3 regions of the Streptomyces sp. NPDC059534 genome follow, and region 3 is predicted to be linked to each of the others. Evidence: riboswitches for the same ligand, from Rfam matches in the RefSeq annotation. Region 3 holds a riboswitch; each other region holds the start of a gene.

Region 1 (9,876 bases), on a different contig from region 3:
CGGCCCCGGAGGCGGCGGGCGGTCCGCAACCGGACCACGTCGGCGACCATGTTCGGCGCGAAGGTCATCGCCACGACGACGGCGACCCCGGCCTCGTACAGCGCGCCCGGCAGCGACTTCAGCAGCCGCGCCGGGTTGGCGAGGGAGTTCGCGGCGCCCACGCAGATCAGCAGGGTCGCCAGTTTGGCGCCGTCGTACAGCGCGAAGACCAGTTGCTCGGCCGTCACCCGCCCCCCGATCCGTACGCCCTGCGCCCAGTCGGGCAGCGGCACCTCGGGCAGCGTGAACAGCGGATGCGTGCCGGGGATGGGGGAGCCCAGCAGCAGCGAGAACACCACCCGCAGGAAGACGACGAACAGGCCGAGCTTCACGAAGGCGCCGTACGAACGGGCCCAGGGCGCGTCCGTACGGCGGGCCGCCACGACGTATCCGGCGACTCCCACGAGCAGCCCGAGCAGCAGCGGATTGGTGGTGCGGGAGGCGGCGACGGCCAGGCCCAGGGCCCATAGCCACCAGGCTCCGGCGTGCAGCGCGTTGGCCCGGGTCGCCACCGGGGCCGCGAACCGGGAGCCCGGACCGGGCCGGGACCCCGACGCGGGCCGGGACCCCGGCGCGGGCCGGGACCCCGGCGCGGGCCGGTCCGTGTGCGGGGCCGTGAACGTGCCGCGGCTACGGGCGGGGCTCATCCGCGACGGCGGGCCTTCCAGATCGCGGCGCCGCCGAGCGCCAGGACGGCCGCCCCGCCGGCGAGCACGCCGAAGGACGGACCGCCGCTGCCGTGCCCGGGGGCGGCGGCCGCGGGAGCGGTGGGCGCGGGGGACGCCGGGGCGTTCTCCGCGACCTGCTCGCCGCAGCCCCGCGCCGGATAGCCGGCGATCCCGCACAGCATGGCCGCGCTGTCGTACCGCAGCGGCTTCGCCACCGCGGCCAGCGCCTCCGCGCCCGTCGCGTCCTCGCGGACCTCCGCGCAGCCGACCTTGATCAGCTTCTCCGGCGGGTGCTCGCCGGGCGGGGCGTCCGCGGGGCCGCCGAAGTCGACGACGACGGCGATCCGCTTGCTGCCGTCCTTCTTCTCCACGCCCCCGCAGATCCCCGCGAAGTCGGGGGCCAGGGCCGGCTGGGAGGTGTCGCTCGTGCCCTGGCTGATCGCGAAACGGAAGCCGATCGCGTCGCCGTCGGCGGGCCGGGCGGTCGCCGGGCCCTGGGTGGCGTACGCCCAGGGCTTGCCGCCGTCGCTCTCCCAGAACGACCAGTAGCGGTAGCCGGCGGCCTGCGCCGGGGCGGCCGCGACGGCGGTCAGGGTCAGCAGCGCCCCGGCCGCGGCGCCCGCGATCCGGGCGCCCGCCCTGCGGGTGGCTCTCACTTCTTGCGGCCGCTCACGAGGAAGCCGATGCCGACGCCGACGACCGTGCCGATGCCGATGATCCACCAGATGTCGAAGCCGGACTCCTCGTCGTCGCTGGTGGAGGAGGCGGAGGTGTCGGGGGTCTTGGGCGCGGGGCCGGTGGCGTTGAGCTGCTCGACCAGGTCCGCCGTACCGAACTCGCGCGGGTCGGTCTCGGTGGCGCGGGCGGCCAGGATCAGCTGCGCGTACGCGGCCGGTCCGCTCTCCTTCGCCCAGGCGGCGGAGTTCTTCTCCAGCCACACGAGGGCGGGCTCCGCCTCCTGGGCGGCGCCGGCCGCGGCGAGGGCCACGACCGCGTCGGCGGTGTTGCCGATGTCCGGCTTCTCGGTCGTGTCGGTGGCGCCCGGCATCGGCGGGGTGGTGAGGTGGCCGGTCTTCGCGAGGGCCTTCGCCAGGTAGGAGGCGCCGTTGAGGGCGGCCCGCTCGGCGGTCGGCTTCGTGAGGTCGGTGCAGACCGGCGGCTGCTCGGGGGACGCCTTGGTGGCGGCGATGCTCTTGCCGAGTCCGGCGAGGGTGGCCGCGGCGGTGGCGTCGGCGTTCGCGAGGAGCGTGCCAGCCTTGTCCGGCTGGTACGCGAAGGCCCCGGCGCCGTCCTTGTCCGAGCAGGGCAGGGCGAAGGAGAGGAGCGCGTCGTACGGGGTGCGGCCGTCGGCGGAGGTGTACGAGCCGGGCTTCTCCCCGGTCGCGGCGAGCGCGCCGACGACGATCGAGGTGGAGTTGGCGTCGCTGGCGCCGCCGGCGCCGTAGCCCCAGCCGCCGTCCTTGTTCTGCACGGTCTTCAGCCAGGCGCTGCCGGCCTTGACGGCCTGGTCGACCTTCTCGGGCGCGGCGGCCTGGCGGCGGACGGCGCCGAGCGCCTGGACGGCGACGGCGGTGGCGTTGGTGTCCCGCATCGTCTTGGCGTCACAGGGCGTCGCCGCGTCCGCGCGGTACGAGGCGAACGAGCCGTCGGCGCACTGCTGGCCGAGGAGCCAGCCCACGGCCTGGTCGGCGGGCTGGTAGCCGGTGCTCCGCTGGGCGAGGAAGGCGAGCGACTGGCGCCAGACGCCGTCGTACGTCGGGTCCTTCGTGCCGTACAGGCCGGTCGCGGGGGTGCCGGTCGAGGGGGTCGGAGAGGGCGCGGCGGCGGCCGGGACGGCGGCTGCGGCGCCGAGTGCGACGGCGGCGGCGGCGAGCGCGGCGGCGCTGCGGCGGACGGTGTTCATGGGGCCCTCTCCTGCGGCCGGGCACCGGCACGCCTCAAGGGCACCAGGCTCCGGCTCCGTATTCCTCGACGGTGCCGGCGGTCACGTCCCGGGCGGGGCATTCCGACTTGCCGGTCCTTGCGGGGACCGGCTCACGGTTGCGGGTCAGTGCCGGATTCGCACCGGTCTTCCCCCCGTACGGGCATGATGACGACCCGCTCACTGTACCGGCCCGTACGCCCTCCGCTCCGGCGGTGCGAGACGCCTCACACCGCACCGACTCAGGGGGAGGCGGCAGGTCACCGCGGGGGGCGCGCCGCCGGCCGGGCGGGGAGCGCGACCGGCTCCACGGCGATGTAGGTGACCGGGTCCGTGCCGGTCACGGCCTCCGCGCGGCCCAGTTTCACGAGGCGGCGCACATGGGCCTCGGCCTCGCTGACGGCGATGTTGCGGGAGCCGTGGGGGATCTGGTCCCAGGGCCGGTTCCACTCCATCCGTTCGGCGAGCTGCCAGGGGGTGAGCGGGGCGGCGAGGAGGCCGAGGAGCCCGGTGAGGCGTTCCTCGTGGTGGTCGAGGAGTTCGCGGACCCGGCCGGCGGCGTCGGCGAAGGCGTACTGGTGGGCGGGGAGGACCTCGGCGACGCCGAGGCGGCCGATCCGTTCGAGGGAGTCGAGGTAGTCGCCGAGGGGATCGGCCCCGGTGGCGTCGTCGGGGTCCTCGTACAGACCGATGTGCGGGGAGATCCCGGGCAGCAGGTGGTCGCCGGAGAAGAGCCGGCCGTGGCCGGGCAGCCGCGCGGGGTGCTCCTCCTCCAGGTGGAGGCAGACGTGACCGGGGGTGTGGCCGGGCGTCCAGATGGCGCGCAGCCGCCGGCCGGCCAGGTCGAGCAGCTCGCCGGGGACGATCTCGCGGTCGGGGAGCGCGGAGCGCAGGCCCGGCAGCGTCCGCATCCGGCCGGACGCGCGGGCCGCCCGCAGCGGCGCGATGTGGTCCTCGGGGGCGCCGACGGTGGCGAGCTTGCGGGCGAGGTAGTCCAGCCAGGTGCCGGGTTCGGCGCTCCGCGTCCGGCGCACGACGGCGGTGTCGGCGGCGTGCATGGCGATCCACGCCCCGGACTCCTCGCGGACCCGGCCGGAGAGGCCGTGGTGGTCGGGGTGGTGGTGGGTGATGACGACCCCGTGGACGTCCCGCACCGAAAGACCCAACACCTCCAGGCCGCCCGCGAGTTCGGCCCACGACGCGGGGTCGTCCCACCCGGTGTCGACGAGCACCGCACCCCGGTCGGTGTCGAGCACGTGGACCAGGGTGTGGCCGAGCGGGTTGTCCGGGATGGGCACCCGGAGCGACCAGACGCCTCCGCCGTGCTCGGTCACCTGGGTCATGTGCCCTCATCTCTACGAGACCGTACGGAGCTTGCTCGACCATTGCCCACTATAACTAGAACTGGTATCAGTTCTGAGGCATCGTCAGGAAGTCCAGGGAATCCATCTCCTCGGGAGGCAGCGGTCATGACCGAGCTTGTGGAGCACGGAAAGCTGTTCATCGGCGGGGAGTTGACCGATCCGCTGGGCACCGGAGTGATCGAGGTGATCTCCCCGCACACGGAGGAGGTCATCGGACGCGTCCCGCACGCCTCCGAGGCGGATGTCGACCGGGCGGTCGCGGTCGCCCGCCGGGCCTTCGACGAGGGGCCGTGGCCCCGGATGACGGTCGGGGAGCGGATCGAGGTCGTCAGCCGCATCAAGGACGCGATCGCGGTGCGGTACGAGGAGATCGGCCGCTCCATCAGCGCGCAGAACGGCTCCCCGTACTCGTGGTCCGTCCTCGCCCAGGCGCTCGGCGCGATGATGGTGTGGGACGCGGCGATCACCGTCGCCCGGGACTTCCCGTACGAGGAGCGGCGCGGCGGTGTCCTCGGCCCGCTGCTGGTCCGGCGCGAGCCGGTCGGCGTGGTCGCGGCCGTCATCCCGTGGAACGTCCCGCAGTTCACCGCCGCCGCCAAGCTGGGGCCCGCCCTGCTCGCCGGCTGCACGGTGGTCCTCAAGCCGTCCCCGGAGTCGCCCCTCGACTCGTACATCCTGGCCGAGATCGCCACCGAGGCCGGGCTGCCCGAGGGCGTCCTCAGCATCCTGCCCGCCGACCGCGAGGTCAGCGAGTACCTCGTCGGGCACCCCGGCGTCGACAAGGTGTCCTTCACCGGATCGGTCGCCGCCGGCCGCCGGGTCATGGAGGTCGCCTCCCGCAACCTCACCCGCGTCACCCTCGAACTCGGCGGGAAGTCGGCCGCCGTGATCCTGCCGGACGCGGACCTGGAGACCGCCGTCGCCGGGATCGTCCCGGCCGCCTGGATGAACAACGGCCAGGCGTGCGTCGCCCAGACCCGCATCCTCGCCCCCCGTTCGCGGTACGAGGAGATCGCCGAGGCCCTCGCCGCGGCGGCGGGCGCCCTCGTCGTCGGCGACCCGCTCGACCCGGCCACCCAGGTCGGCCCGCTCGTCGCCCGCCGCCAGCAGCAGCGCTCCCTCGACTACATCGGCATCGGCCAGCAGGAGGGCGCCAAGGTCCTCGCGGGCGGCGGCCGCCCGGCCGGACTCGACCGCGGCTGGTACGTCGAGCCGACCCTCTTCGGCGGCGTCGACAACTCCATGCGGATCGCCCGCGAGGAGATCTTCGGCCCGGTCATCTGCCTCCTGCCGTACGGGGACGAGGCCGAGGCCCTCCGGATCGCCAACGACTCCGACTTCGGCCTCAGCGGCAGCGTCTGGACCGGCGACGTCGAGCACGGCATCGACTTCGCCCGGGGGGTGCGCACCGGCACCTTCAACGTCAACACCTTCAGCCTCGACATGCTCGGCCCCTTCGGCGGCTACAAGAACTCCGGCCTGGGACGCGAGTTCGGCCCCGAGGGCTTCGGCGAGTACCTGGAGCACAAGATGATCCACCTTCCGGCCGGCTACGAGGGCGGCGCGTGATGGGCGACCGCTGGCGCGTCGAGGTCGACCGCGGCGTCTGCATCGGCTCCGGCATGTGCGTCGACCACGCCCCGCACGGCTTCCGTCTCGACACGGCCCGCCAGTCCCACCCGGCGGAGGCGGAGACGGACGCGGGCGAGGCACTGCTCGCCGCGGCCGAGGGCTGCCCGGTGGAGGCGATCCTGATCACCGTCGCGGACGGCGGGGAGCCGGTGTTCCCGCCGGAGGAATAGCCGGGGAAGCGGCGGGGGCTCGGCGGGGAGGCGGTGGGCAAGCGGCGGGGGCTCCGCCGCTTCCCGGCCCCGCCCCGCCCCGGCCCGGCGCCGGCCCCGCCCGCCCCGCCGTCCGCCGGACAACGCCCGTGACCTGCGCGTACCGCGTGTGTGACACTCCCTCGGCACAGCGGACACACAGGGAGTGGGGCAGGTATGCGGGGTCGGGGTACACGGTGGGCGGCGGTCGCGGGCGCGACGGCGGTGGTGCTTCTCGGGGCGGGATGCGGGACGGGCGCGGGCGCCGGGGGAGGGGGTTCCGCCTTCGGCCGGGAGACGGTGCACGCCGAGATCGTGGGCGCCGTCGAGAAGGCGGGGCTGCCGAAGTCCGACCTGGCGGGGCCGGGCGGGGCGGGCGGCACGGGCTCCACGCCGCGGCCCGCCCCGTCCACGGAGCGGGAGCGGCTCGAGGAGCGTGTCACCGCTTGCACGGCCGGATGGCAGTACGTCGGCCCTCCCGTCGACGGGTCGCGCCGCGACTTCGAGGAGGCGGTCGACGCGCTGGTCGGCCAGGCGTGGACCGAGGGGAACCGGCAGGTCGAGAAGGTCGGCGAGGAGGGCGACACCATGGTCGGGGTCACGCTCAAGAAGCGGGGCTGGACGCTGTTGGCCCGCCATCACGACGTGAAGCAGGGGCTGGTCGTGGACATGATCTCCCTGCAGGCGACGGAGGACGCGTGCATGAACAAGTTCACCGAACAGGAGTTGGACTCCTTGTTCGGGAAGGACCGCGAACGGCCTTGACCGAAGGCGCCTTTGCGTACGTCGCCCGTTCCCACGTGCAAAACTATGCCCTTGGTCACGGGGGCGACGGGCCTTCGTATGAGCGTATTCGGGAGTGTCGTGCGCAAGGCGAGGTTGGTGGCCGCGGCCGCCGGTGTGGTGCTGCTGGTCGCGGGTTGCGGAAGCGAGGGCGGTGCGGACAAGGGCGGTTCGGCGTCCGGGGGTTCGTCCTCGGCCGGTTCCTCCGCGGCGGGCGGCTCGGGCGGTTCGAGCGACGAGAAGCTGGACGCGGCCGCGGTCACCAAGGAGCTGACGGACGCGGCGACGGGGGCCGGCTTCGCGCAGGACGCCTCGGGCGAGCAGGTGCCGGCCGAGGCCAAGGACTGCATGGTCAGCTGGACGGCGGACGCCGAGAAGGCCGCCGACCCGGCGAAGTCGTACACGGACACGGTCGCGACCCTGACGAAGGGCGGCTGGAGCGAGGAGCGGAGCTCCGGCGCGGGCGGCTCGGTGATCAAGTCGCTGAAGAAGAGCAGCTGGCAGCTCCAGGCCAGCAACCACTCGGCGGGCCCGCTGAAGCTGGTGATGTTCGTGGCCGTCGACGGCGGCCCGGACTGCGCGGCGGCCCTCGCGGCGAGCAACGCCAAGCCCGCGGGTTCCTGATCGGGCGCCGCCCGCGCCTCCGGCCGGTGGACCGTCGGGGGCGCGGGCGGGACGTGTCAGACCGTTCCGGGCTGCGGGGCCGTGAGGTCGATCAGCCGGCAGACCGTCTCGATGTCGATCTTCACCTGTGCGATCGAGGCGCGTCCGGACAGCCAGGTGATCAGGGCCGAGTGCCAGGTGTGCTCGATCACCCGGACCGCCGAGAGCTGGCTCGGGGTCGGGTGCTCGGCGCCCATCGCGTCCAGGATGATCGCGGTCGTCAGCCGCGAGACCGTGTCGACCTCCGGGCTCACGCTGCGGTCGGCGAACGTGAGGGCCCGCACCATCGCGTCGGCCAGCTGCGGTTCCCGCTGGAGCGCGCGGAAGGCCCGCATCAGGGTCTCCGCGACCCGCTCGGCCGGGTCCGCGCCGGCGGGCGGCCGCTTCCGCAGGGTGGTGTGCATGTGCTGGAGCTGGTCCTGCATGGTCGCGACCAGCAGATGGATCTTGGACGGGAAGTAGCGGTACAGCGTGCCCAGGGCCACGCCGGCCGCCTCGGCGACCTCCCGCATCTGCACGGCGTCGAAGCCGCCCCGCGCCGCGAGCTGGGCGCTGGCGTTCAGGATGCGGCGGCGCCGCGCCTCCTGGCGCTCCGTGAGGGCCGGCGACGCGGGTCTGTGGTCCGCTCTGTTCTCTGCGGTCATGAGGTCCCGTTCCGTGCGGTGGGGAGCGACAGTATGGCGGCGTGGCCGCCGTGGCGCGAATCACCTGTTCCGGCTCTCACGGCGGAGCTACCTGCCGGTAGATTCTGTCCTCCTTGAAGGATCAAGGAGTGGGCAGGAAGACAGGCGAGAAGATCCAGAACGATCAAGTCTGTAACTTGTTCTAGATTAGCGCGAGCGGTTACGCTCCGGCGAAACGCACGCTCGAAGGGGGTCGCGCATGACCGCTGAGGCCATAGAGGCAAGCCCCCGACAGGGCGTCACCGCAGCCGGTGACGCACCGTTGCGGATCGCTCTCCTCACGTACAAGGGGAACCCCTTCTGCGGTGGGCAGGGCGTCTACGTCCGGCACCTCTCCCGCGAGCTCGCCCGCCTCGGCCACCACGTCGAGGTCGTCGGCTCCCAGCCGTACCCCACGCTCGACGAAGGGGTGCCGCTCACCGAGATCGCCAGCCTCGACCTCTACCGCTCGCCGGACCCGTTCCGGACCCCGAAGCGCGAGGAGTACCGGGACTGGATCGACGCGCTGGAAGTCGCCACCATGTGGACCGGCGGCTTCCCCGAGCCGCTCACCTTCTCCCTGCGGGCCCGCCGCATGCTCGCCGCCCGCCGCGGCGACTTCGACGTCGTCCACGACAACCAGACCCTCGGCTACGGGCTCCTCGGCGGCCCCCGCGCCCTCGGCGCGCCGCTCGTCACCACGATCCACCACCCGATCACCGTCGACCGGCAGCTCGAACTCGACGCCGCCGCCGACTGGAAGCGCCGCGCCTCCGTCCGCCGCTGGTACGCCTTCACCCGCATGCAGAAGCGCGTCGCCCGCCGGACCGAGTCCGTCCTCACCGTCTCCGGCACCTCGCGCCAGGAGATCGTCCAGCACCTCGGCGTCCGCGAGGACCGCATCAGGGTCGTCCACATCGGCGCCGACACCGACCTCTGGTCGCCCGACCCGTCCGTCGCCGAGATCCCCGGCCGGATCGTCACCACCTCCAGCGCCGACGTCCCCCTCAAGGGCCTGATCCACCTGATCGAGGCGCTCGCCAAGCTCCGCACCGAGAACCCCGACGCGCACCTCGTCGTCGTCGGCAAGCGCGCCGAGGACGGCCCCGTCGCCGCCGCCATCGAGCGGTACGGGCTCGACGGCGCCGTCGAGTTCGTCAAGGGCATCAGCGACGCCGAGCTCGTCGACCTCGTGCGCTCCGCGCAGGTCTCCTGCGTGCCCTCCCTGTACGAGGGCTTCTCGCTGCCCGCCGCCGAGGCCATGGCCACCGGCACCCCCCTGGTCGCCACCACCGGCGGCGCGATCCCCGAGGTCGCCGGCCCCGACGGCGAGACGTGTCTGGCGGTGCCGCCGGGCGACGCCGGGGCGCTGGCCGCCGCGCTGGGGCGGGTGCTCGGCGACCCGGAGCTGCGGGCCCGGCTCGGCGCGGCCGGGCGTGAACGCGTGCTGTCCCGGTTCACCTGGGCGCGTGCCGCGCAGGGAACGGCCGAGCTGTACCGCGAGGCGATCGCCCTCCAAGGCGCCGGGTCCCGCCGGTGACGCGACCGGCCGCCCTCAGGGACGCCTGCCCACCACTTCCCCCCAACCGCGAAAGCAGGACTTCGTGCTGACCGTCGACTTCACCCGCTTCCCGCTCGCCCCCGGCGACCGTGTGCTCGATCTGGGCTGCGGTGCGGGTCGGCACGCGTTCGAGTGCTACCGGCGCGGCGCGCAGGTCGTGGCCCTCGACCAGAACGGCGAGGAGATCCGCGAGGTCGCCAAGTGGTTCGCGGCGATGAAGGAGGCCGGGGAGGCCCCCGCCGGGGCGACCGCCACCGCGATGGAGGGCGACGCCCTCAACCTGCCGTTCCCCGACGAGTCCTTCGACGTCGTCATCATCTCCGAGGTCATGGAGCACATCCCGGACGACAAGGGTGTGCTCGCCGAGATGGTCCGCGTGCTCAAGCCCGGCGGCC
Region 2 (9,876 bases), on a different contig from region 3:
TCCGACTACCACGAGACCCCGGTCGACCTCGAAGCCGTCCGTCACGTCCTCGCCCTGCGCCCCCTCACGCCCGAGGTCGTCGCCGCCCTCAACCCCGGTGTGGTCCTCGCCGACCTCGCGGAGGACATCACCGAGATCGACTACCCGGTCGCGCGGGACCTCGGCTGACTCAGGCGGAGAGGCGCTTCCACTCCGGCGCCAGCAGCGACATCACCGTCGCGTCCACCCGTTCGCCCTCCCACAGCAGGGCTCCGCGCAGGACGCCCTCCGGGGTGAAGCCGACCTTCTCGTAGGCGCGGCGGGCGCGGGGGTTGAAGGCGTAGACCTCCAGGGAGATCCGGTGGAGGCCGAGGGACTCGAAGCCGTATCCGACGATGAGGCGGGTCGACTCCGTGCCGAGGCCGCGACCGGTGCCGTCCGGGACGAAGGCGATGCGGAAGGAGCAGGACTCGTTGTCGGGGTCCCAGTCGTTGAGCACGGCCTCGCCGACGACCCGGCCGGTCGCCCGCTCCACGACGGCCAGGTCGAGGCGGTCGTCCCGCACGCCCCGGGAGCCGTACCACTTCCGCAGGGCCGGCTCGTCGAAGACGGTGTGACAGCCGGTCAGCCGCATCACCTCCGCGTCCTCGAAGAGGGGGAGCAGCGCGGGCACGTCCGCCTCGGTGACGGGGCGGAGGACCACCAGGCCGCCGGTGAGGGTGGGCTTGTACGAGAAGTCGGGCATCCGGGCATTCTGCGGGGCGGCCCGTACGGCTGTCCCCCGGTTTACGGCCCCGCCACCTCCGACCGGCCCACCACCGTGCCCGCGCGGTCGATGCAGACGACGTCCACGGAGACGGGGGCGCCGCGCAGGACCGCGAGGGCCTCGTCGCGGGCGCGGGCGGCGACCAGGTCGCCGAGGGGCACGCCGGCGGCCTCGCAGAGGCGGAGGGCGGCGAGGCCGGTGTTGGCCTCCGCGATCTCCGCGGCGAGGGCGTCCGACGCGCCGCCGGTGCGGGCGAGGGCGGCGAGGAAGGGCTTGTCGACCTGGGAGCGGGCGGAGTGCAGGTCGAGGTGGCCGGCGGCCAGCTTGGAGAGCTTGGCGAAGCCGCCGCAGAGGGTGAGCCGGTCGACCGGGTGGCGGCGGATGTACTTGAGGACGGCGCCCGCGAAGTCGCCCATGTCGAGGAGGGCGATCTCCGGCAGCTCGTAGAGGCCCGCGACCGTGCGCTCGGAGGTGGAGCCGGTGCAGCCGGCGACGTGGGTGAGACCGCCGGCACGGGCCACGTCCACGCCCCGGCGGATGGAGTCGATCCAGGCGGAGCAGGAGTACGGGACGACGACGCCGGTCGTGCCGAGGATCGACAGGCCGCCGAGGATGCCGATGCGGGGGTTCCAGGTGGAGCGGGCGATCTCGGCGCCGTTGTCGACGGAGACGGTGATCTCGACGTCGCCGGGTGCGCCGTGCCGGGCGGCGACCCCGGCGACGTGCTCGCGCATCAGCTGCCGGGGCACGGGGTTGATCGCGGGTTCGCCGACCTCCAGCGGGAGCCCCGGCAGGGTGACCGTGCCGACGCCCTCGCCGGCTCGGAAGACGACGCCGGAGCCGGGCGGCAGGAGCCGTACCGTCGAGCGGATCACCGCCCCGTGGGTGACGTCCGGGTCGTCGCCGGCGTCCTTGACCACGGCCGCCATGGCGGTGTCCGCGGTGAGCAGCTCGGCGGCCAGCGCGAACGCCGGCGTCTGCCCCTTCGGCAGCGTGATCGTCACGGGGTCCGGGAAGTCGCCGGTCAGCAGGGCGGTGTACGCGGCCGTCGTCGCGGCCGTCGCGCAGGCACCGGTCGTCCAGCCCGGGCGGAGACCGGTGTGCTTGAGTTGGGCCTCACGCCCGCCGCCTGAAGTCACGAAGAGGCTCCTGTGCACGTACTCATTCTCGGGGGGACCACCGAGGCCCGCGCGCTCGCCGGACTGCTGCACGGCGAGGTCCGGGTCACCAGCTCCCTCGCGGGGCGGGTGGCGAGCCCCCGGCTGCCCGAGGGCGAGGTCCGGATCGGCGGCTTCGGCGGCGTCGACGGGCTGGTCGCATGGGTGCGGGAGCACGCCGTGGACGCGGTCATCGACGCCACCCATCCCTTCGCCGAGCGCATCAGCTTCCACGCGGCCCGGGCGGCCGCCACCGCCCATGTTCCCCTGCTGGCGCTCCGCCGCCCCGGCTGGGTCCCGGGGGAGGGTGACGACTGGCGCTCCGTGGCGTCCCTGGAGGAGGCCGCCCAGGCCCTGGACGGCTTCGGCGACCGTGTCTTCCTGACCACCGGCCGGATGGGCCTCGCCGCGTTCGCCGACCGCCCGCAGTGGTTCCTGGTCCGCTCCGTGGACGCCCCGGACGCCCCGATGCCGGCCCGCACCGAGATCCTCCTCGACCGGGGCCCCTTCACCCTGGACGGCGAACGCGAGATCCTCGCCCGTCACCGCGTCGACGTCCTCGTCACCAAGGACAGCGGCGGCGCCGCGACCGCCCCCAAACTCACCGCCGCCCGCGAGGCCGCCCTCCCGGTCGTCGTGGTCCGCCGCCCGCCGGTCCCGGAGGGCGTCCCGGTGGCGACGACCCCCGAGGAGGCAGCCGCCCGGGTGCTGCGGGGGTGACCCGGCCGGCCTGGGGGCCCGGTGGCTTCACCCGTAGCGGCGGGGTGTCCAGGTGAGGGTGTGGCCGTCGGGCCGCCGTACCGCGCGGGTCTGCGAGGAGCCGACGAGGAGCAGGGTGCGCATGTCGACCTCGGAGGGCTCCAGGGTCTTCAGGGTGACGATGCGGACCGACTGCTCGGGGCCGCCGACGTCGCGGGCGACGACCACCGGGGTTTCGGGGGCACGCAGGTCGAGCAGGAGGTCGCGGGCGGCGGCCACCTGGTGCGTACGGGACTTGGACCCCGGGTTGTAGAGGGCGATCACGAGGTCGGCGGAGGCCGCGGCGCGCAGCCGGGCCTCGATGACGTCCCAGGGCTTGAGCCGGTCGGAGAGCGAGATCGTCGCGTAGTCGTGGCCGAGGGGGGCGCCCGCGGCGGCGGCGGCCGCGTTGGCGGCGGTCACCCCGGGGAGGACCCGTACGGGGACGTCGGCGTAGGCGGGTTCGCAGGCGACCTCCAGGACGGCGGTGGCCATCGCGAAGACGCCCGGGTCGCCGCCGGAGACGACCGCGACCTTCCGGCCGCGGCGGGCCAGGTCGAGGGCGAACTCGGCGCGCTCGGACTCGACCTTGTTGTCGGAGCCGTGGCGGATCTGGCCGGGGCGGAGCACCGGCACCCGGTCGAGGTAGGTGGTGTAGCCGACGAGGACGTCGGCGTTGACGAGCGCGCCGCGCGACTCGGGGGTCAGCCAGGGTGCCCCGGCCGGGCCGGTGCCGACGACGACGACCTCGCCGCGTTCCCGTACCGGGGGCTCCTGGTCGACGCGGGAGGGCAGGACGGCGACGGAGAAGTACGGGACGGACTCCGGGTCCACCTCGGACAGGGCACCGGTCCGCTCGCCCGTCATGAACGCCCGCTCCACGTACCGGGCGTCGTCCAGGCGGCCGGCCCGCTCCAGGGCCCGCTTCACGGTGGGGAAGGTGCGGCCGAGCTTCATCACGACCGCCGAGTCGGTGCCCGCGAGACGGGCCGTCAGCTCGTCCTCCGGCAGGGTGCCGGGGATGATCGTGAGGACCTCCTCCGCCTCGCACAGCGGCTCGCCGAGCCGGGCGGCGGCGGCGCTCACCGAGGTGACGCCGGGGATGACGGTGGTGTCGTAGCGGTCGGCGAGCCGCTTGTGCATGTGCTGGTACGAGCCGTAGAACAGCGGGTCGCCCTCGGCGAGGACGGCGACGGTGCGGCCGGCGTCGAGGTGCGCGGCGAGACGGGCCGCGGCTTCCTCGTAGAAGTCGTTCAGGGCGCCCCGGTAGCCGCCGGGGTGGTCCGTCGTCTCCACCGTGAGCGGGTACATCAGCCGCTCCTCGATGTGGTCCTCGCGGAGGTGCTCCGCGGCGATCGAGCGGGCGATGGAGCGGCCGTGGCGGGCCGAGTGGTACGCGACGACGTCGGCGGCGGCGATGGCCTTCACCGCGGCGACCGTCATCAGGTCGGGGTCGCCGGGGCCGAGTCCGACGCCGTACAGCTTTCCGGTCACGGTGGTCATGCCTGGATCTCCGCTTCGTGGGCGATCGCGTTGATCGCGGCGGCCGTCATGGCGCTGCCGCCGCGCCGGCCCCGTACGACGAGGTAGTCGAGGCCGAGGGTGTTCTCGGCGAGGGCGTCCTTGGACTCGGCGGCGCCGATGAAGCCGACCGGTATGCCGAGGACGGCGGCGGGCTTCCCGGCGCCCTTCGCGACCATCTCCAGGAGGTGGAAGAGGGCGGTGGGCGCGTTGCCGATGGCGACGACGGAGCCTTCGAGGCGGTCCCGCCACAGTTCGAGGGCGGCGGCGGAGCGGGTGGTGCCCAGTTCGGCGGCGAGGGCCGGCACCGACGGGTCGGAGAGGGCGCAGATCACCTCGTTGTCGGCGGGCAGCCGCTTGCGGGTGACACCGCTGGCGACCATCTGCGCGTCGCAGAGGATCGGCGCGCCGGCCCGGAGGGCTTCGCGGGCGCGGGAGACGACCTGCGGCGAGTAGGCGATATCGCGTACGAGGTCGGTCATGCCGCAGGCGTGGATCATCCGGACCGCCGCCTGGGCGACGTCGGCGGGCAGGCCCGCCAGATCCGCCTCGGCACGGATCGTGGCAAAGGACCGGCGGTAGATCTCCGCTCCGTCCTTCTCGTAGTCGAACATCCTGTTGCTCTCGCTCATCTCGTCGGGTTCGTGCGGGCGGTGGCGACCGCTTCGGTCAGGGAGCTGCGGGGGGTGGGGAGTCCGTCCACCAGATAGGTGTCGTCGCCGGTGGCGAGGACCTCGATCCAGCCGCCGTACGGGTGCCCGCAGCGGCGGGCGCACCCGGAGAAGTGCACGGGCAGCGGCCCGGCGGGCGCGGCGAGCGCGTCCGCCCGGACGTCGGCGAGGGACTTGGCGCAGCCGGGCCGCCCGGTGCAGGCGGTGACCCCCGCCCCGGGCGCCTCGGGCCGGGTGATGAGCCCGTGCCGCTCCAGCTCCCGCAGCCGGTCCGTGCCGGTGCGGGGTGCCGGGCCGGCCGCGGGGGCCGGAGCCACGACGACCACGCCGCGCCAGGGGGTGAGCCGGAGTTCGGCGGCGGGCAGCAGGGCCCGCAGCTGGGCGGCGGTCAGCCGGCCGAGCGGTGCGAGGACGTGCAGGGCGCCGCCGGGGAGCGCGCCGGGCGCGGGCGGCGGGGACACGGTGAGCGGCGGTACGGGGACGGGCTCGGCGGTGATGCCGGCCCGCGCCAGGGCCGCGGCCCAGTCCGGAACGTGCTCGTCGGGCAGTTCGCCCGGCCGCCAGGCCCCGTTCCCGGCGGCCTCGGCGGCGTCGAGGAAGGCGAGGGCGGCGGCGAGGGCGGCGCGGACGGCGTCGGCGGCGTCGATCCGGAAGACCCGGGAGCGGAGCCACAGCCGCACGGAGCCGTCCGCCTCTGCGACCAAGCTCACATCCCCGCCGAGCCCGGCGACCTCTCCGCACCCGTCGTCCAGGACGAACAGGAACCGTCCCGAAAGGGACGCGGCCCGCGGTTCGGCGCACAGCGCGGCGTCCAGCTCGCGTGCCCACAACTGCACGTCCGCGTGGCCGAGTCCGCCGAGGCCGGCGGTGGGCGAGGCGATGATGTTGCGGACGCGTTCGTGGGTGGGAGAGGGCAGCAGGTCAGCCTCGGCGAGCAGCTCGGCGAGCCGTGCCCCGCAGTCGTCCGCGAGGCCGCGCAGTTCCGCGTTGCCGCGCGAGGTGATGCTGATCCGCCCGTCGCCCAGGGTCTCCGACGCGTGGGCCAGGACCTCGGTCTGACGTGGCGTCAAGCGTCCGGCGGGCAGCCGCAGTCGGGCGAGCCGCCCGTCGTCGGCGGAGTGCAGGCGCAGCGCCCCGGGGCAGGCGTCGCCACGGTCCCGTATGCGAGGTTCGCCCGGTTCGGGCGCCGGGGGTGGGGTGGGCGGCATGGCGGCGAGCATACCCACGGGGAACCGGCCGACCACCGGGTGTGATCCGGCCGACTCCCCGGCCCGGCCCGGCCCGCCGACGGCACGATCTACTATGCAGACGGCATGGGGTCCCAGGACCCCGGGGAGGAAGCCCGGTGAGAATCCGGCGCGGTCCCGCCACTGTGAGCCCGGCCCGGTCGTGTTTCGGCACGACCTGGAACGGGTGAGTCAGGAACTCCCGCCATCCATACGACCACCCGGGGCGCGGACAACCCCGAGGAAGGCCACCGCACGCCATGCTTCTGCTGCTGTCGCACTCCGACACCGACCTGCTCAGCGCCCGGGCGGCGAACGCCGGCTCCGCAGGCCCGGTGGAGTACCGCTTCGCCAACCCCTCGCGCCTCCCCCTCGCCGAACTGTCCGCCCTCCTCGACGACGCCGAGCTGGTCGTCGTCCGCCTCCTCGGCGGACTCCGCTCCTGGCAGGAGGGGCTCGACGCGATCCGCGCCGCCGGAAAGCCGGTCGTCGTCCTCAGCGGCGAACAGGCTCCCGACGCCCAGCTGATGGAGGCGTCCACCGTCCCCGTCGGCGTCGCCACCGAAGCGCACGCCTACCTGGCGCACGGCGGCCCCGCCAACCTGGAGCAGCTGGCCCGCTTCCTCTCCGACACGGTCCTCCTCACCGGCCACGGCTTCGAGGCCCCGGCCGCCGCCCCCACCTGGGGCCCGCTGGACCGCACCCCGCGCCGCACCGACGGCCCGACCGTGGCCGTGCTCTACTACCGCGCCCACCACATGAGCGGCAACACCGCCTTCGTCGGCGCCCTCTGCGACGCGATCGAGGACGCCGGCGCCCAGGCGCTGCCGCTGTACGTGGCGTCCCTGCGCGCCCCCGAGGCCGAGCTCGTCGACACCCTCCGCACCGCCGACGCGATCGTCACCACCGTCCTCGCCGCCGGCGGCACCAAGCCGGCCGAGGCGCAGGCCGGCGGCGACGAGGAAGCCTGGGACGCGGGCGCGCTCGCCGCGCTCGACGTGCCGATCCTCCAGGCGCTGTGCCTGACCGGCTCGCGGTCCGCCTGGGCGGAGAACGACGAGGGCCTCTCCCCGCTGGACGCCGCCAGCCAGGTCGCCGTGCCCGAGTTCGACGGCCGGCTGATCACCGTCCCGTTCTCCTTCAAGGAGATCGACGAGGACGGCCTGCCCGCGTACGTCGCCGACACCGAGCGCGCGGCCCGCGTCGCCGGGATCGCCGTCCGGCACGCGCGGCTCCGCCACATCCCGAACGCCGAGAAGAAGCTGGCGCTCGTCCTCTCCGCGTACCCCACCAAGCACTCCCGCATCGGCAACGCGGTCGGCCTCGACACCCCCGCCTCCGCCGTCGCCCTGCTCCGCCGCCTCCGCGCGGAGGGCTACGACTTCGGACCGGAGGAGGACCTCCCGGGTCTGGTCTCCGGCGACGGCGACGAGCTGATCTACGCCCTCATCGACGCCGGCGGCCACGACCAGGACTGGCTCACCGAGGAACAGCTCGCGAAGAACCCGGTCCGCATCCCGGCCGCCGACTACAAGCGCTGGTACGCGACCCTGCCCGAGGAACTGCGCACCCACGTCGAGGAGCACTGGGGCCCGGCGCCCGGCGAGATGTTCCTCGACCGCTCCCGCAACCCGGAGGGCGACATCGTCCTCGCCGCCCTGCGCCGCGGGAACCTGCTGATCCTCATCCAGCCGCCGCGCGGCTTCGGCGAGAACCCGATCGCGATCTACCACGACCCCGATCTCCCGCCGTCCCACCACTACCTGGCCGCCTACCGCTGGATCGCCGCCCGCGCCGACGACGGCGGCTTCGGTGCCGACGCCATGGTCCACCTCGGCAAGCACGGCAACCTGGAGTGGCTGCCCGGCAAGAACGCCGGCCTGTCCGCCGCCTGCGGCCCCGACGCGGCCCTCGGCGACCTGCCGCTCGTCTACCCCTTCCTCGTCAACGACCCCGGCGAGGGCACCCAGGCCAAGCGGCGCGTCCACGCCACGCTCGTCGACCATCTGGTGCCGCCGATGGCCCGCGCCGACTCCTACGGCGACATCGCGCGCCTGGAGCAGCTCCTCGACGAGTACGCGCAGATCTCCTCCATGGACCCGGCGAAGCTGCCCGCGATCCGCGCCCAGATCTGGACGCTGATCCAGGCCGCCAAGCTCGACCACGACCTGGGCCTCCAGGAGCGCCCGGGGGACGACGGCTTCGACGACTTCCTGCTGCACGTCGACGGCTGGCTGTGCGAGGTCAAGGACGCCCAGATCCGCGACGGTCTGCACGTCCTGGGCGGCGCCCCGGCCGGCGAGGCCCGGGTCAACCTGGTGCTGTCCATCCTGCGCGCCCGCCAGATCTGGGGCGGCACGCAGGCACTGCCCGGCCTGCGCGAGGCCCTGGGTCTCGACGAGTCGGCCGCGACCCGCACCACCGCCGACGAGGCGGAGGCCAAGGCCCGCGAGCTGGTCGAGGCGATGGAGGCCGCCGACTGGTCGGTGGACGCGGTCGGCACGGTCGCCGCCGCGTACGGCCCGGAGGTCCACTCCGTCCTGCGCTTCGCCTGCGAGCAGGTCGTGCCGCGCCTCGCCGCCACCACCGACGAGCTGACGCACGCCGTGCACGCCCTGAACGGCGGCTTCGTCCCCGCCGGCCCGTCCGGTTCCCCGCTCCGCGGCCTGGTCAACGTCCTGCCGACCGGCCGGAACTTCTACTCCGTCGACCCGAAGGCCGTGCCGTCCCGGCTCGCCTGGGAGACCGGCCAGGCGCTCGCCGACTCCCTCCTGGAGCGCTACCGCACCGACAACGGCGAGTGGCCGACCTCGGTGGGCCTCTCCCTGTGGGGGACGAGCGCGATGCGGACCGCGGGCGACGACATCGCCGAGGCGCTCGCCCTGCTCGGCGTCCGCCCGCTGTGGGACGAGGCGTCCCGCCGCGTCAACGGCCTGGAGCCGATCCCGCTCGCCGAGCTGGGCCGCCCGCGCGTCGACGTCACCCTGCGCATCTCCGGCTTCTTCCGGGACGCGTTCCCGCACGTCATCGGCCTCCTCGACGACGCCGTCCGGCTGGTCGCCGGCCTGGAGGGCGAGTCGGTCGAGGAGAACTTCGTCCGGGCGCACGCGCAGGCCGACCTCGCCGAGCACGGCGACGAGCGGCGCGCCACCACCCGCATCTTCGGCTCCCGGCCGGGGACGTACGGCGCGGGCATCCTCCAGCTGATCGACTCGCGCGACTGGCGCACGGACGCCGACCTCGCCGAGGTGTACACGGTGTGGGGCGGGTACGCGTACGGGCGCGGGCTCGAAGGCCGCCCGGCCCGTGCCGAGATGGAGACCGCGTACAAGCGGATCGCGGTCGCCGCGAAGAACACGGACACCCGTGAGCACGACATCGCCGACTCCGACGACTACTTCCAGTACCACGGCGGCATGGTCGCGACTGTCCGCGCGCTCAAGGGCACGGCCCCCGAGGCGTACATCGGCGACTCGACCCGCCCCGAGACCGTCCGCACCCGCACCCTCGTCGAGGAGACCTCCCGCGTCTTCCGCGCCCGCGTGGTCAACCCGCGCTGGATCGAGGCGATGCGCCGCCACGGCTACAAGGGCGCCTTCGAGCTGGCGGCGACCGTCGACTACCTCTTCGGGTACGACGCCACGACGGGCGTGGTCGCCGACTGGATGTACGACAAGCTGACCCAGGAGTACGTCCTCGACCCGGCGAACCAGGCATTCCTCAAGGAGGCCAACCCCTGGGCCCTGCACGGCATCGCCGAGCGGCTCCTCGAAGCCGAGTCCCGCGGCATGTGGGAGAAGCCGGACCCGGAGACCCTG
Region 3 (9,876 bases):
CCGCGCGTTCACGCTGATCGGCGACGGCCGGTACGAGGACGCGGGCGCGCTCCTGACCCGCGCGGCGGATCTGGAGCCCTGGCTCTCGGAGTCCTGGTTCAACCTGGCGCTGCTGCACAAGTTCCGGCACGACTGGGAGCAGGCGCGGGCCGCCGGGCTGCGCGCGGTCGCGCTGCTCGACAAGGAGACCGGCGCCCCCGACTGGTGGAACGTCGGCATCGCCGCCACCGCGCTCCAGGACTGGCCGCTGGCCCGCCGGGCCTGGCAGGCATACGGACTCAAGGTGCCCGGCGCGGCCGCCGGCACCGGCGAGCCGGCCGGCATGGAGCTGGGCAGCGCCGCCGTGCGGCTGTCGCCCGAGGGCGAGGCCGAGGTCGTGTGGGGCCGCCGGCTGGACCCGGCCCGCATCGAGGTCCTCTCCATCCCGCTGCCGTCCTCGGGCCGCCGCTGGGGCGAGGTCGTCCTCCACGACGGCGTGCCGAACGGCGAGCGGACCACCACCGCCGGCCCCTCCTACCCGGTCTTCGACGAGATCGAACTGTGGGCCCCGTCCCCCGTCCCCACCTGGGTGGTCCTCCTGGAGGCCGCCACCGAGGCCGACCGGGACGCCCTGGAGCAGCTCGCCGCCGAGGCGGGCTTCGCCGCCGAGGACTGGTCGTCCTCCGTACGGCTGCTCTGCCGCGCCTGTTCGGAGTCGACCATGCCGAGCGCCGAGGGCGAGGGCGAGCACTCCGACCCGCACGACCACAGCGAGCCGGGACACCCCGGGCCGCTCGGCCACCGCTCGCCCGGCGAGCTGTGGGTGCCGGAGCGGGAGTGCGGCATCGCGGCCCCGCCGGGCCTGGTGCGCGGGCTGCTGGACGGCTGGGTGGCGGACAGTCCCGACAGCCGTGAGTGGCGTGATCTCGAAGAGGTCTGCTGAGCGGTTCCCCCGGGGCCCGTAGGCTGTCCTCCGACGGAATCGGGTTTTCAGGAAGGCGCGGCCGGACATGGCGCAGCAGGACACGGACGACCAGACGATCAACGACGGCTTCGTCGTGGACACGGAGGACTGCGAGGCGCGTGAGCTCGCCTACCGCGAGCGCGGCACGGCCCGCCCGATCACGGTCGTCGGCAACCCCGTGCTCCACCGTGAGTGCAAGGACGTCACCGAGTTCGACGACGAGCTCGCGAAGCTGATCGACGACATGTTCGCCAGCCAGAAGGCCGCCGAGGGCGTGGGCCTGGCCGCGAACCAGATCGGCGTGGACCTCAAGGTCTTCGTCTACGACTGCATGGACGACGAGGGCGCCCGGCACGTCGGCGTCGTCTGCAACCCGGTCCTGGAGGAGCTGCCGGCCGAGCTGCGCGTCCTGGACGAGTCCAACGAGGGCTGCCTGTCCGTGCCGACCGCCTACGCCGAGCTGGCCCGCCCCGACTACGCGGCGGTCACCGGCCAGGACGCCCAGGGCAACCCGATCAAGGTCCGCGGCACCGGCTACTTCGCCCGCTGCCTCCAGCACGAGACGGACCACCTGTACGGCTTCCTCTACATCGACAAGCTGTCCAAGCGCGACCGCAAGGACGCCCTGCGCCAGATGGAAGAGGGCACCCCGCGCTACGAGACGGTCCCGAACGCCTGATCGCACGTCCGCACGGAGAAGGGCCCCGCACTCGCCGAGTGCGGGGCCCTTCCTCGTACAGCCGTGGGCTAGAAGTCCTCGTCCAGATCCACCGAGCCCTCGACCGCGACCTGGTACGCGGACGGGCGGCGCTCGAAGAAGTTGGTGAGCTCCTGGACGCCCTGGAGCTCCATGAAGGAGAACGGGTTCTCCGAGCCGTACACCGGGGCGAAGCCGAGGCGCTGGAGGCGCTGGTCGGCGACGCACTGGAGGTACTCGCGCATCGACTCGGTGTTCATGCCGGGCAGGCCGTCACCGCACAGGTCGCGGCCGAACTGGAGCTCCGCCTCGACGGCCTCCTTCAGCATGTCCGTGACCTGCTGCTGGAGGGCGTCGTCGAAGAGCTCCGGCTCCTCCTTGCGGACGGTGTCCACGACCTCGAAGGCGAAGTTCATGTGCATCGTCTCGTCGCGGAACACCCAGTTGGTGCCGGTCGCCAGGCCGTGCAGCAGACCGCGCGACCGGAACCAGTACACGTACGCGAACGCGCCGTAGAAGAACAGGCCCTCGATGCACGCCGCGAAGCAGATCAGGTTCAGCAGGAAGCGGCGCCGGTCGGCGGCCGTCTCCAGACGCTCGATCTTCTCGACCGAGTCCATCCACTTGAAGCAGAACTGCGCCTTCTCGCGGATGGAGGGGATCTCCTCGACCGCGTGGAAGGCCGCCGCGCGGTCGTCCGGGTCGGGCAGGTAGGTGTCGAGCAGCGTCAGATAGAACTGGACGTGCACGGCCTCCTCGAACAGCTGGCGCGACAGGTACAGGCGCGCCTCCGGGGAGTTGATGTGCTTGTAGAGCGTCAGCACCAGGTTGTTCGAGACGATCGAGTCGCCCGTCGCGAAGAACGCGACCAGACGGCCGATCATGTGCTGCTCGGCCGGGGTCAGCTTGGCGAGGTCGGCGACGTCCGAGTGGAGGTCGACCTCCTCCACGGTCCAGGTGTTCTTGATCGCGTCCCGGTAGCGCTCGTAGAAGTCCGGGTAGCGCATCGGACGGAGGGTCAGCTCGAAGCCCGGGTCGAGGAGGTTCTTCTGTTCGGTGGAGCTCATTACTGGCATGCCTCGCAGGACTCGGGGTTTTCGAGGGAGCAGGCGATCGCGTCCGCGTCGGGAGCCGCCTGCTGCACGGGGATCGGGGCGGCGGCCTGGGCGGCGCGGGCGATCCGGGTCGCCGGGCGGGAGCGCAGGTAGTACGTCGTCTTCAGACCCTGCTTCCAGGCGTACGCGTACATCGACGACAGCTTGCCGATCGTCGGCGTCTCCATGAACAGGTTCAGCGACTGCGACTGGTCCAGGAAGGGGGTGCGGGCCGCGGCCATGTCGATCAGGCCGCGCTGCGGGATCTCCCAGGCCGTGCGGTACAGCTCGCGGACCTCGGCCGGGATCCAGGTGAAGCCGGCGACCGAGCCGCTGGCTTCGCGGAGCGCCTCCCGGGTCTGGGCGTCCCACACGCCGAGCTTCTTCAGCTCGTCGACGAGGTACGAGTTGACCTGGAGGAACTCGCCCGACAGCGTCTCGCGCTTGAAGAGGTTGGAGACCTGCGGCTCGATGCACTCGTAGACACCGGCGATCGACGCGATGGTCGCGGTCGGCGCGATGGCCAGGAGGAGGCTGTTGCGCAGGCCGACGGTGGCGATCCGCTCGCGCAGCGCGGCCCAGCGCTCGGGCCAGTTCAGCTCCACGTCGTAGTGGTCCGGGTGCAGGACACCGCGGGCCGCGCGGGTCTGCTCCCAGGCGGGGACCGGGCCGCTGCGCTCGGCGAGGTCGGCGGACGCCTCGTACGCGGCGAGCATGATCCGCTCGGCGATACGGGTGGACAGCGCGCGCGCCTCGGCGGAGTCGAACGGCAGCTTCAGCTGGAAGAAGACGTCCTGGAGGCCCATGGCGCCCAGGCCCACCGGACGCCAGCGGGCGTTGGAACGCCCGGCCTGCTCGGTCGGGTAGAAGTTGATGTCGACGACCCGGTCGAGGAAGGTGACGGCCGTGCGGACGGTCGCGTCGAGGCGCTCCCAGTCGATGTCCCCGCCGCCGGCTCCCGGGATCACGAACGAGCCCAGGTTGACCGAGCCGAGGTTGCAGACGGCCGTCTCGCCGTCGTTCGTGACCTCGATGATCTCGGTGCAGAGGTTCGAGGAGTGGACGACCGTGCCCGGCTCGGCCGTCTGGTTGGCCGTCCGGTTCGACGCGTCCTTGAAGGTCATCCAGCCGTTGCCGGTCTGGGCCAGGGTCCGCATCATCCGGCCGTAGAGGTCGCGGGCCGGCATCGACTTGCGGGCCAGGCCCTTGGCCTCGGCGGCGCGGTAGGCGGCGTCGAACTCGTCGCCCCACAGGTCGACCAGCTCGGGTACGTCCGCCGGGGAGAACAGCGACCACTCGGCGTCCGCGTTGACCCGGCGCATGAACTCGTCCGGGATCCAGTGCGCCAGGTTCAGGTTGTGCGTACGGCGCTGGTCCTCGCCCGTGTTGTCGCGGAGCTCCAGGAACTCCTCGATGTCCGCGTGCCAGGTCTCCAGGTAGACGGCGGCGGCGCCCTTGCGGCGGCCGCCCTGGTTCACGGCGGCGACGGAGGCGTCGAGGGTCTTCAGGAACGGCACGATGCCGTTGGAGTGCCCGTTGGTGCCGCGGATCAGCGAACCGCGGGCGCGGATGCGGGAGTAGGAGAGCCCGATGCCGCCCGCGTGCTTCGAGAGGCGCGCGACCTGGTGGTAGCGGTCGTAGATGGAGTCCAGCTCGTCCTGCGGGGAGTCCAGCAGGTAGCAGGAGGACATCTGCGGGTGGCGGGTGCCGGAGTTGAAGAGCGTGGGGGAGGACGGCAGGTAGTCCAGGCGGCTCATCAGCCCGTACAGCGCGGCGACCTCGTCGAGCGCGCGGACGCTGTCGTCCTCGGCCAGACCGCAGGCCACACGCAGCATGAAGTGCTGCGGGGTCTCGATCACCTGGCGGGTGATCGGGTGGCGCAGCAGGTAGCGCGAGTAGAGGGTGCGCAGACCGAAGTAGCCGAAGCGGTCGTCGCCGGCCGCGTCGATCGTCGCGTCGAGCCGGTCCGCGTGCAGCGCGACGAACTCGGCGGTGCGGTCGGCGATCAGGCCCTCGCGGTGACCGACGGCGACGGAGGCGGAGAAGGAGACCGCGCCCTGCCCGGCCGCCTCGTCGGCGATGGTGATCGTCAGGAGCCGGGCGCCGAGCCGGGAGTACGCCGGGTCGTCGGCGATCAGGCCCGCGGCCGCCTCGGTGGCCAGCTCGCGCAGCTCCGCCTCGTCCGACGCGGCGCTGCGGCCGCGCAGCGCGGCGGCGGCGACCTTGCCGGGGTCGGTGTCGGGGAGATCGGCGGTGAGGTCGGTCAGGGTCCGCAGCAGCACGGTCCCGGGGCCGTCGCTCTCGACCGCGGAAGCCTCGGCCGAAGCCGGATCGGCGGGCGCGATGGTCACGTGGGGGCTCTCCCTCGCTCGGCCGGGGCCGCGACGGGGGAAGGCGGGCAGGGGCGCGAACGGTTCATGGGCCGCGCCGTGTCCACCGGCCCACTCCGCGAGGCCCGGAAGTCAGTGGCACCCGGAACGGAAGGACCGGGTGCGCTGGCGGCAGGTCCTCGGACTGACTCCGTACGAATCCGCACGAAGCACACCGTTGCGGGACAGTTCCGGATTCGCGCCGGATTCCCCTGCGTCGACAGCGAGCACGAGCATACATGTGGGGGGCGCCGCTCTTGGCACCCCCCACATGTTGTGTCGCCGCCCCGGCTCAGAACTCCAGGGCGTAGGTGCGCAGAGAGTGATCGGGGATCGGCTCCCAGTCCCGGTCCGGGGTGCGGACGAAGCCCAGGCGCTCGTAGATCCGGTGCGCGGCGACCATGGAGACGTCCGTGGAGAGCACGAGACGCGCGCAGCCGGGGAGGTCCCGCGCCCGCTCGACGCAGGCCCTCACGAGGGCCTCTCCGACGCCCCGGCCGCGGGCCTCCGGGGAGACCACGAGCATGCGGAACTCGGCCTCGCCCTCGACCGCGATGTCGGCCCAGGGGGTGGCGCCCCGGGCGAAGGTCACCCCGCCCAGGAGCCGCCCGTCGCCGTCCTCGGCGACGAGCACCTCGCTCTCGCGCGCCCGCCGCTCGGTGTCCCGCAGCACGTGCAGGTACGAGTCCTCGGCCCCGTACTTCAGCAGCCCGTCGTTCAGATAGGTGCCCGCGGTGAGCTCGCCCAGCTCCTCGTGCTCCTCGGGCCGTACCGCCCTGATCGTGAAGTCCATGGGGCCAGTCTCCCCCGCGGGCGACGCGCGGGGGCCCGGGATCTCCTGGCGGAGAATCCCGGGCCCCTGCGCGTACGGCCGTGCCGCGGGTCAGTGCGTCCCGACGCCGACCTTCGGCGGCTCGGTCCGCACGCCGGTGTCGCCGGCGTCCGCCGTGTAGTCGGACGGCGAGGTCTCGTCGATGCCCTCGGGGGCCTTGACGGCCTTGAGGACGAAGGTCAGGACGACCGTGACGACGAGGTTGAGGACGAAGGCGGTGAGGCCGATGTAGCCGATCTCGCCGATGCCCGGGATCTCGGCGGAGGAGCCGCCGAAGTGCTTCTGGGTCGGGCTGGCGACGCCGTACGCGGCGACCGTGCCGTAGACCATGCCGACGGCCCAGCCGGCGAGCAGCGCCCAGCGGTGGAACCAGCGGGTGAACAGGCCGCCGACGAGGGCCGGGAAGGTCTGGAGGATCCAGATGCCGCCGAGCAGCTGGAAGTTGATCGCGACGGTCTTGTCCATGGTGAGGACGAAGACCAGCGCGCCGACCTTCACCAGGAGGGAGACCAGCTTGGAGACCTTGGTCTCCTGCGCCGGTGTCGCGTCCGGTTTGATGAAGTCCTTGTAGATGTTCCTGGTGAACAGGTTGGCCGCCGCGATCGACATGATGGCCGCCGGGACGAGCGCGCCGATGCCGATCGCCGCGAAGGCGACACCCGCGAACCAGTCGGGGAACATCGTCTCGAAGAGCTGCGGGATGGCGAGCTGGCCGTTCTTGACCTTGATCCCGGCGGCGATCGCCATGAAGCCGAGCAGCGCGAGCAGGCCCAGCATCAGGGAGTACAGCGGCAGGATCGTGGTGTTGCGGCGGATGACCTCGCGGCTCCGGGACGACAGCGTCGCCGTGATCGAGTGCGGGTACATGAAGAGCGCGAGCGCCGAGCCGAGCGCGAGCGTCGCGTACGTCCACTGGCCGGCCTCGCCGGGGACGAGCGCGCCGCGCGGCTTGCCGGTCGCCGGGTTGGTCTGCGCGTACGCCTCGCCGGCCTTGGCGAAGATCTCGTCGAAGCCGCCGAGCTTGATCGGGATGTAGATGATCGCCACCGCGATGACGATGTAGATCAGCGTGTCCTTGACGAAGGCGATGAGCGCCGGGGCGCGCAGACCCGAGGAGTACGTGTACGCCGCGAGGACGCCGAAGGCGAGCAGCAGCGGCAGGTCCTTGACGAACCAGTGGGTGTTCTCGCCGCCGCCGACGCCCATCACGTCCAGGACGGCCTGGATGCCGACGAGCTGGAGCGCGATGTACGGCATGGTGGCGAGGATGCCGGTGACCGCGACGGCGAGCGACAGGCCCTTGGAGCCGAAGCGCCCGCGGACGAAGTCGGAGGTGGTCACGTACCCGTGCTTGTGCGAGACCGACCACAGGCGCGGCAGGAACGTGAAGATCAGCGGGTACACCAGGATCGTGTACGGCACGGCGAAGAAACCGGCCGCGCCCGCCGCGTAGATGGCCGCCGGGACGGCGACGAAGGTGTACGCGGTGTAGAGGTCGCCGCCGAGCAGGAACCAGGTCACCCAGGTGCCGAACGACCGGCCGCCCAGGCCCCATTCGTCGAGGCTTTGCTCATTGTCGGCCTTGCGCCAGCGCGCGGCCAGGAAGCCCATGACCGTGACGGCCACGAAGAAGAAGACGAAGACGCCGAGCGCCACGCCGTTCACGCCGTCCTTCATCGCGCGTCACCTCCCTTGCGGGCACGCTGGTCCAGCTGCCACAGCTTGTACGCGATCATGGTGAGCACGGTGGAGATCAGCACCCAGAGCATCTGGTACCAGTAGAAGAACGGGATGCCGGCGAAAAGCGGTTCGGTCTTCGCGTACGAACTCACCCAGAGCATCGCCACGAACGGGGCGAACAGGCAGAGCGCGATCACCACCCTCAGGGGGGTGATGGTCGGTTGTTTCCCTTGTGTCGCTTCTGACATGGCGATTCCGTCCCCTCGCTGATCACCTCGGTAATGCTGGGGAAATCTAGGGGACGCCTCCGCCGCAGGGAACCCCCGTCCGCATAACGGAACCGATTATTCGGAAATCTCCTCAGAGCCAGCCTTCCTTGGCCGCCCGCACCCCCGCCTCGAACCGGCTGCGCGCGCCCAGCCGGTTCATCAGTTCCGCGTTCATCCGGCGGACCGTCCGCAGCGAGACCCCGAGCCGCCGGGCCGCGACGTCGTCGGTGCAGCCGATGCCGAGCAGCAGGAGCAACTCCCGCTCCTGCGGGGACAGGTCGTGCTCGTCCCGGCGCGGGCTCTCGCCGAACGGGGTGCCCGCCTCCCACAGCCGGTCGAAGAGCACCACGAGGGCGTGCACCAGACCGGGGCTGCGCACTTCCAGGGCGCCGGCGCGCCCGTCCGCCGGGTCGACCGGGACGAGCGCGGCCTCACGGTCGACGACCACCATGAGCATCGGGACGACGGGCATGGTCCGGGCCTCGCCGCCGAGGTCGCGGTACCAGCGCACGTAGTCGACGGTCGGCGGGTCGTTGCGGAAGCTCTCCTGGTAGATCGACCGGATCCGCACCCCTCGTTCCAGGGCGAGTCGGTCCAGGGGCCGGCTGGCGTCCATCGTGTCGGGCAGCTGCGCCCCGCCGGTGAGCAGCGAGAGGCATTCGGTGCGGGCGTTGGCCGCCAGGTCCTCCAGGCGTTCGCGGACCTGGTCGAGGCCGGTGATGCGGTCGACCAGGTCGTGCCGGACGCCGGCGCCGGGGCGGTCGCCGTACGAGGCGAGGATGCCGGCCACCGCCCGGCCCGCCTGCTCGAACCGGCGTCTGCTCCGGCCGAGTTCGGCCTCGGCGCGGGAGAGCAGGAAGGAGAAGCCGACGTCCGGGGTGAAGGGTTCGGCCGTGCCGGTGGCGGCGTCGACGCGGACGAGTCCGAGGTCGGCGAGGCGGGCGAGGGCCTCGCGGACCTCCGGTTCGGTGCGGCCGAGACGTTCCGCCAGCTCGGCCGGGCCGCACCCGGGCCGCTCCAGGAGGAGCCGGTAGACGGCCTCCGGCTGCTCCGCTATGCCGAGCGCCTCCAGCATCCGGCGCCTCCCCTCGTCGCTGTCCGTGCCGCGACGATGCTAGAGGGGACACCCGTTCAGGTCTAGACCAATAAAGGGGCGGGGTCGGTCAGTCGGCCTGGTCCAGCCGCCGCCTGATCCCGTCGTCCAGCCGTACGCCCACCGCCTCCAGCGACTCGTCCAGCTGAACCGCCGAACTCGCCCCGACCACCGGCAGCACCGGGAGCCCGCCACCCAGCGCCCACGCCAGCACCACCTGGTTCGCGGTGAGGCCCAGCTCCTTCGCGACCTCGGCGAGGACCGCGAGCCGCCGCCGCGAACCCCCGTGCCGGTACTGCTCGGGTATCTCCTTGCGCGGATCCGTGTACGCGCCGGTCAGCTGCGTCGTGTACGCCACGAAGGTCAGCTCGGGCCGGGTCCCCAGATAGTCGAGCAGCTCCTCGGAGGCGTGCGGGTTCACCCCGAACTCCGCCCCGGGCCGCGGCCGCAGATACGTGTACCGCTGCTGCACGGCCGCGTAGTCCGGCACCCCCGCGGCCGCCGCCGCGCCCCGCGACTCCTCGACCCGCCAGGCCGCGAAGTTCGAGCAGCCCGCCCGGCCGATCTTCCCCGCCGCCACCAGCTCGCCGAACGCGCCCATCGTCTCCGCGACCGGGGTCGACCGGTCGTCGATGTGCGCGTAGTAGAGGTCGATCCGGTCCGTGCCCAGATTCCGCAGGCTCTCCTCCACCTGGCGGCGCAGCACCGGGGCGGACAGCCCCTCCGCGCATTCCGGCCAGGCCGAGCCGGGCGGGTCGGGCAGCGCGCCGACCTTGGTGGCGAGCACCATCTCGTCCCGTACGCCCCGGCTGCGCAGCCACCGGCCGATGACCAGCTCGCTCTCGGCGCCGGTCGCGCCGGGCTCCCAGAAGGCGTAGGTGTTCGCCGTGTCGATGAAC

The links. Region 3 has a riboswitch for cobalamin ahead of ACFVZH_RS14075 (ribonucleoside-diphosphate reductase subunit alpha). Riboswitches for the same ligand answer to the same signal wherever they lie in the genome.
Region 1: linked by a shared signal. The riboswitch ahead of ACFVZH_RS02145 (prenyltransferase/squalene oxidase repeat-containing protein) and the one ahead of ACFVZH_RS14075 (ribonucleoside-diphosphate reductase subunit alpha) in region 3 are both predicted to bind cobalamin.
Region 2: linked by a shared signal. The riboswitch ahead of cobN (cobaltochelatase subunit CobN) and the one ahead of ACFVZH_RS14075 (ribonucleoside-diphosphate reductase subunit alpha) in region 3 are both predicted to bind cobalamin.

The regions. Positions count from the first base shown of each region.
Region 1 is NZ_JBHWAQ010000002.1:9,802-19,677, forward strand. It holds gene ACFVZH_RS02135 (energy-coupling factor transporter transmembrane protein EcfT) at 1-686, opposite strand, end outside; gene ACFVZH_RS02140 (SCO2322 family protein) at 683-1,363, opposite strand; gene ACFVZH_RS02145 (prenyltransferase/squalene oxidase repeat-containing protein) at 1,360-2,610, opposite strand; cobalamin riboswitch at 2,684-2,823, opposite strand; gene ACFVZH_RS02150 (MBL fold metallo-hydrolase) at 2,889-3,971, opposite strand; gene ACFVZH_RS02155 (aldehyde dehydrogenase) at 4,098-5,561, shown strand; gene ACFVZH_RS02160 (ferredoxin) at 5,561-5,794, shown strand; gene ACFVZH_RS02165 (hypothetical protein) at 5,990-6,577, shown strand; gene ACFVZH_RS02170 (hypothetical protein) at 6,677-7,219, shown strand; gene ACFVZH_RS02175 (TetR family transcriptional regulator) at 7,276-7,902, opposite strand; gene ACFVZH_RS02180 (glycosyltransferase family 4 protein) at 8,141-9,460, shown strand; gene ACFVZH_RS02185 (class I SAM-dependent methyltransferase) at 9,525-9,876, shown strand, end outside.
Region 2 is NZ_JBHWAQ010000011.1:77,002-86,877, reverse strand. It holds gene ACFVZH_RS15920 (hypothetical protein) at 1-168, shown strand, start outside; gene ACFVZH_RS15915 (GNAT family N-acetyltransferase) at 170-724, opposite strand; gene ACFVZH_RS15910 (cobalt-precorrin-5B (C(1))-methyltransferase) at 766-1,884, opposite strand; gene ACFVZH_RS15905 (cobalt-precorrin-6A reductase) at 1,897-2,622, shown strand; gene ACFVZH_RS15900 (precorrin-2 C(20)-methyltransferase) at 2,650-4,143, opposite strand; gene ACFVZH_RS15895 (precorrin-8X methylmutase) at 4,140-4,793, opposite strand; gene ACFVZH_RS15890 (cobalamin biosynthesis protein CobG) at 4,790-6,052, opposite strand; cobalamin riboswitch at 6,131-6,282, shown strand; gene cobN (cobaltochelatase subunit CobN) at 6,319-9,876, shown strand, end outside.
Region 3 is NZ_JBHWAQ010000009.1:137,366-147,241, reverse strand. It holds gene ACFVZH_RS14090 (tetratricopeptide repeat protein) at 1-922, shown strand, start outside; gene def (peptide deformylase) at 990-1,622, shown strand; gene ACFVZH_RS14080 (ribonucleotide-diphosphate reductase subunit beta) at 1,691-2,707, opposite strand; gene ACFVZH_RS14075 (ribonucleoside-diphosphate reductase subunit alpha) at 2,707-5,085, opposite strand; cobalamin riboswitch at 5,217-5,347, opposite strand; gene ACFVZH_RS14070 (GNAT family N-acetyltransferase) at 5,396-5,896, opposite strand; gene mctP (monocarboxylate uptake permease MctP) at 5,987-7,612, opposite strand; gene ACFVZH_RS14060 (DUF3311 domain-containing protein) at 7,609-7,863, opposite strand; gene ACFVZH_RS14055 (helix-turn-helix domain-containing protein) at 7,976-8,959, opposite strand; gene ACFVZH_RS14050 (aldo/keto reductase) at 9,048-9,876, opposite strand, start outside.